2 regions of the Pseudomonas sp. GW822-FHT02D10 genome follow, and region 2 is predicted to be linked to the other one. Evidence: predicted binding sites of a transcription regulator. Region 2 holds the regulator's gene; the other holds the start of a gene.
What was found. The regulator FliA, encoded in region 2, starts transcription of late flagellar genes. The targets are predictions, from matches to a motif close to CTAAAGTTTNNNNNNNNNNNGCCGNTAA.
Positions count from the first base shown of each region.

Region 1 (3,082 bases), on a different contig from region 2:
CTGATCTTGTTCGGTACCGCCTTGATGGTGTCAGCCATGGCCAGCAAAATGTCTTCGAAGTACGGCTTCAAGCGCGCACTGCCGGAGTCGAACATCGGTCGTTTTTCGGAATCGATAATCTGGATGCGCAAGCCATCCGGGGTGATTTCGAAAAGAATCTGATCCTTGAACTTCTGCAGCTGCGGGCTCTCTTCGACTTTGTTCTGCAATTCTTGCAGCAACAGTTCAAGGCGTTCCTTCTCGACTTCCTCGGCCATTTTTTCGACCTGGTCTGTATCGACGGTGACCTTGTCCGGTTGCGGCTGGGACTTGACCTCGGGATTGAGCGTCTTGTCCGGCGCCAGCTCTGGAGAGCCGCCGAGATCAATGATGTACGGCGTACCGCTTTCAGAGAAGCCGATCGGGTCTTTGAAGTAACCGGCGATGGCGATCTTCTGTTCCGGTGTGGCGGTGGATAACAGCCACAACACCAGGAAGAACGCCATCATCGCCGTCGCGAAGTCCGCGAAGGCGATTTTCCACGCGCCCCCGTGATGCCCGCCAGCAATGCGCTTGACGCGCTTGATGATTATCGGCTGATTATTCTCCATGACTTAACGACCGCGAACCGCTTGTTCCAGCTCAGCGAAGCTAGGGCGGTGCGCCGGGTACAGAACCTTGCGCCCGAACTCCACGGCCAGCGATGGCGGCATGCCGGAAGCCGAAGCCACCAACGAAGCCTTGATGGCCTCGTAGATGTTCAGCTCTTCCTTGGCGTCGTGAGCCAGGGCGTGCGCCAGCGGACCGAAGAAACCGTAGGCCGCGAGAATACCGAAGAAGGTACCGACCAGAGCGGCACCAACGTGCAGGCCGATGGACTTCTGATCGCCTTCGCCCAGCGAGGCCATGGTCACCACGATACCCAGTACCGCCGCGACGATACCAAAACCGGGCATGGCGTCCGCGATACCATTGACCGCGTGGGAGGGGTGCTCCAGGTCTTCTTTAAGGCTGAACAGCTCCATGTCGAACAGGCCTTCGAGCTCATGCGGCGCCATGTTGCCGGACGACATGATGCGCAAGTAGTCGCAGATGAACGCGGTCATGCGCTCGTCCTTGAGGACAGCCGGGTACTTGGCAAAAATCGGGCTGGCAGTGGCGTCTTCGATGTCGCCTTCAATCGCCATCATGCCTTCGCGACGGCTCTTGTTGAGGATCTCGTAGATCAGGCCCAGCACCTCCAGGTAGAAGGTGTGATTGAAACGCGAACTGAACATGCCCAAGGACTTCTTGAACACGTGCATCGTCATGTGACCGGGGTTGGCCTGAAGGAATGCACCCAGCGCCGCGCCAGCGATGATCATCACCTCGAACGGCTGAATCAGGGCGGCAATCTTGCCGTGGGAAAGCACGTATCCGCCGAGCACGCTCGCGAATACGACGATGATGCCGATAATTTTAGCCATAGGTAGGAAGGTACTTACTGAGTCGGGTTCAAGGTCATATTCGGAAGTTAAAAAATCTCTTCTTCTACTTATCGGCAAAACTGCGCCAGACTATAGCCAGTTAAGGCGAAAAGCCAATTTGGCCCACTCCGGGCGTGTTTAATGCAGACGATGATCGCGCCCGACCATGGCTAATGAAACGACCATTCCAACGGCTAAACCGACCACACTCGAAGGCTGGGTCAAGCTGCTCGACGGGGTGATTTTGCCTGTGCCGCAAGCCAGCCATGATCGCGTCTGCAAGGCTATCGCCGACCATCGCAGCTCATTGCGCGATATCGCCGAATTGATGCAGGGCAGCCCGGCCCTGGCCCTCAGCGTTATCCGCAAAGCCAATCGCCACACCCACGGCAGCATGAGCGAGCCCAGCGAGAACCTTGAGGTGGCGATCAATCGCCTCGGTCTCAAACGCACCGAAGAACTGCTCGCACACCTGCCCGCCCTGCCCCGGAACGAAATCCCGCCGGCTCTGCGCCAGTTGCAACTGATCAGCCAACACGCAGCCCAACAAGCCAACGGTTTTTTTGCCAGCCGCCTGGCACGGCTCTGGCAGGACATCCACTGGGGTAGCCTGCTGTTTCTCTCGCCGTTCTGGCCACTGGCATTGACCTTCCCGCAGTTGCTCGAAGACTGGGAGCTGCGGGTTCTGCACAAAGGTGAGCCAGCGGGCAAGGTCGAAAAAGAGTTGTTCGGCGTGCGCCTGCTGGACCTCGGCCAGGCACTGGTGGAGGTCTGGCGCTTGCCGAACTGGGTAGGCCAAGGCTATCGACTGCTGCTGGATGAACAACGCGAACTGGCGAAAGTCCTGCACATCGCCCGCGACGCCGATCACCCGCTGCGCCAGCAAAACCGTCTCGACGACGACCCGACCCTGCGCCGCTGGCTCAACCAACCGGCGAACACGGTGTTGCTGGCCAACGGTCTGGCGATATCGGCACAGCAAGCCTGGAGCAGCCCTCACTGCTTGCGCTGGCAGTTTCTGACCAGCCTCTACCTGCAAATGCCGATGGACGAGGTCCAGCAGCAACTGCACCAGCAAGCCGCACTCAGCGCCCGTAACCACGCCATGCCCGACCTCTGGCATCCGGCCGGGGCATTGCTCTGGCCGTGGGACGAGCGGCGCCTTCATCGCGGCCAGCTTCCGGCGCCCGCGCCGACCGCCGAGGATCTGCAGAAGTGGCGCAAACAATGCGCAGAACTGCTGGTGGAGCCGAGCCGTTTCACCAATGCCATGCACCTGACCACTTCCGCCCGGGACGCGCTGGTAGCCTGCGGCATGCGCCGGGTGATGATCCTGATGGCTGACCGCACCCATGCCCATCTGCGGGTGCACCAGACCGCCGGGCTACCAAAAGAAGCCTCCGGCCTGAACCTGCTGGTCAGCCAGAGCAGCGTGCTGCAACGCATGCTCTCGCAACAGGCTCAGGTGCGTCTGACCCCAGACAACAACGCACAATTTTCGGCCTTACTACCCGCCAGCCTGCGTGCACTGTTCGGCGGTGAGCACCTGTTGCTGCGCTCACTGGTCAACAATGGCCGAGTGATCATGCTGGTCGTGGCGGACCAGGGCGGCGGGCCCTTTTCGGAAATCACCGTGC
Region 1 is NZ_JBXAOB010000016.1:67,244-70,325, forward strand. It holds gene motB (flagellar motor protein MotB) at 1-590, opposite strand, end outside; gene motA (flagellar motor stator protein MotA) at 594-1,445, opposite strand; gene AC1RPZ_RS22185 (HDOD domain-containing protein) at 1,612-3,082, shown strand, end outside.
Region 1: a site for FliA is predicted at 1,514-1,541, ahead of motA (flagellar motor stator protein MotA). Genes of this name have one in related genera too.

Region 2 (3,082 bases):
TCGGCTGAGGTAATAATGAATAGATTTGTATCTACATCGATGGCCTGCCATGCATTGTTCCGAAGTGAACGCGCAGCCAGTCATGTAGCCCGCGTCTAAGCAAGACAAGGTAAAGAACGAACATGGGCAGCATGCATCCCGTACAGGTGATCGCGGTGACCGGCGGCAAGGGTGGCGTCGGGAAGACTAATGTGTCAGTAAACTTGTCCCTGGCTCTTGCTGAGCTCGGCCGGCGCGTCATGCTGCTGGACGCCGATCTGGGGCTGGCGAACGTCGACGTCCTGCTGGGGCTCACGCCCAAGCGTACGCTGGCCGACGTCATCGAAGGGCGCTGTGAGCTGCGCGATGTATTACTTCAGGGGCCGGGCGGAATTCGTATTGTTCCAGCAGCGTCCGGTACCCAGAGCATGGTTCACCTCAGCCCAGCCCAGCATGCTGGCCTGATTCAGGCGTTCAGCGACATTGGCGATAATCTCGACGTATTGGTGATCGACACGGCGGCGGGTATTGGTGAATCGGTCGTCAGTTTTGTTCGCGCCGCCCAGGAAGTGTTGCTGGTGGTGTGCGACGAGCCGACGTCGATCACTGACGCCTATGCGCTGATCAAACTGCTCAACCGCGATTACGGCATGAACCGCTTCCGGGTGCTGGCCAACATGGCGCAAAGCCCTCAGGAAGGGCGAAACCTGTTCGCCAAGTTGACCAAGGTCACGGATCGCTTCCTCGACGTCGCCTTACAATACGTCGGTGCGGTGCCTTACGACGAATGCGTGCGCAAGGCCGTGCAGAAGCAACGCGCCGTGTATGAAGCCTTTCCTCGTTCCAAATGTGCGCTGGCGTTCAAGGCCATCGCGCAGAAGGTCGATACCTGGCCACTGCCTGCCAACCCGCGTGGGCATCTGGAGTTTTTCGTCGAGCGTCTGGTGCAGCAAACTGCGGGTCCGGTTCTATGACAGCCAGCGGTTACAACCTGTACAAGAAGTCGGCGCGTGACGCGCAGTACGAACTGATCGAGCGTTACGCGCCACTGGTAAAACGTATTGCCTATCACCTGTTGGCGCGCTTGCCGGCCAGTGTTCAAGTCGAAGACCTGATCCAGGCCGGCATGATCGGTTTGCTCGAAGTGTCGACCAAATACGACGCGAGCAAAGGCGCGAGTTTTGAGACGTATGCGGGGATCCGCATCCGTGGTGCGATGCTCGATGAAGTCCGCAAGGGTGACTGGGCGCCACGCTCGGTCCACCGCAATACCCGGATGGTGAGTGATGCGATTCGCTCAATTGAAGCTAAAACCGGGCGCGACGCTAAAGATCACGAGGTTGCGGCCGAACTCCAATTGAGTCTCGACGATTATTACGGGATTTTGAACGACACCTTGGGCAGTCGCCTGTTCAGCTTCGACGATCTGTTGCAGGACGGCGAGCATGAAGGGCTGCACGAGGATGGCGCGAGTGCTCATCTCGAACCGTCGCGCGACCTGGAAGATGAACGTTTCCAGGCTGCACTGGCGGACGCGATTGCCAATTTGCCGGAGCGTGAGCGACTGGTGTTGGCGCTGTACTACGACGAAGAGCTGAACCTCAAGGAAATCGGTGAGGTCCTGGGGGTCAGTGAATCGCGGGTCAGCCAGTTACACAGCCAGTGCGCGGCCCGTTTGCGGGGGCGTTTGGGGGAGTGGCGAGCGCGCTGACAGCAGTGTGGGGACACTGCGAACGAAACAGGTATGGCGTAGCTGTGCCGGTCTTCATCCGTTGTGCTCCAGACAGTCGTTGAGTGCTCTACCTGATTGATTGAATGGCGTGTTCAGGTGCTGAACGCGTTTAAGACTGCTTGGAGGTCGAATTGGACAAGAACATGAAAATCCTCATCGTTGATGACTTCTCAACGATGCGGCGGATCATAAAAAACCTGTTGCGTGACCTTGGGTTCACCAACACGGTCGAGGCGGACGACGGTATTACCGCCATTCCCGTCCTCAACAGCGGGAGCATCGACTTTCTGGTAACGGACTGGAACATGCCGGGCATGACCGGTATCGATCTGCTGCGCCATGTGCGCGCCGATGAAAAGCTCAAGCATCTTCCGGTGCTGATGGTCACTGCCGAAGCCAAACGCGAGCAGATCATCGAAGCCGCTCAAGCCGGTGTAAACGGCTATGTGGTCAAACCCTTCACGGCCCAGGCGTTGAAAGAAAAAATCGAAAAAATATTCGAACGCATCGGTTGATGTGCGGAGCCACTGCGCCACGGGGGGAGCTATGGAGCAAAGAGAATCTTCACAGGGCGATTTCGAGTCGACCCTGAAAAAACATGCCCAGGAACTGGTCGAAAGCCTTGAAAAGGGCAGGTTCGGCGACGCTGTGCAATTGATCCATGAGCTCAATCAGACCCGTGACCGCGGCCTGTACCAGGAAGTGGGCAAGCTCACTCGCGAACTGCATAGCGCGATCGTCAATTTTCAGATTGACCCGCACATGCCGCAAGCCGAGGAAGTCTCACAGATCACGGATGCCACCGAGCGCCTGTCCTATGTGGTCAAACTGACCGAGGCGGCTGCGAATCGCACCATGGACCTGGTCGAGAACAGCACTCCGCTGGTCAATGGTCTGAGCACTGATGCCCAGGCTTTGAGCGCGGACTGGGGGCGTTTCATGCGCCGCGAAGTCGGTGCCGAAGAGTTCCGCGAACTGGCCCGGCGTGTCGACGGTTTCCTGACGCGTAGCGCGGAGGACACTCGCGTCGTCTCGGGCAACCTCAACGATATTCTGCTGGCTCAGGATTACCAGGATCTAACCGGTCAGGTGATCAAGCGCGTGACCCAATTGGTCACCGAAGTCGAAAGCAACCTGCTCAAGCTCGTGCTCATGGCCAGTCAGGTCGACCGCTTTGCGGGCATCGAACATGACCATGAAGCGATGCTGGCTGAAAAAGATCCGCAAAAACATCTCTCGCAGGGTGAAGGTCCGCAGATTCATGCCGATAAACGAGAAGACGTTGTGTCCGGTCAGGACGATGTAGACGATTTGCTTTCCAGCCTTGGATTCTAGGAGCACCCATACACATGAGCTTCGGCGCCGATGAAG
Region 2 is NZ_JBXAOB010000020.1:4,514-7,595, forward strand. It holds gene flhF (flagellar biosynthesis GTPase FlhF) at 1-8, shown strand, start outside; gene fleN (flagellar synthesis regulator FleN) at 123-953, shown strand; gene fliA (RNA polymerase sigma factor FliA) at 950-1,690, shown strand; gene AC1RPZ_RS24205 (chemotaxis response regulator CheY) at 1,855-2,226, shown strand; gene AC1RPZ_RS24210 (protein phosphatase CheZ) at 2,258-3,046, shown strand; gene AC1RPZ_RS24215 (chemotaxis protein CheA) at 3,061-3,082, shown strand, end outside.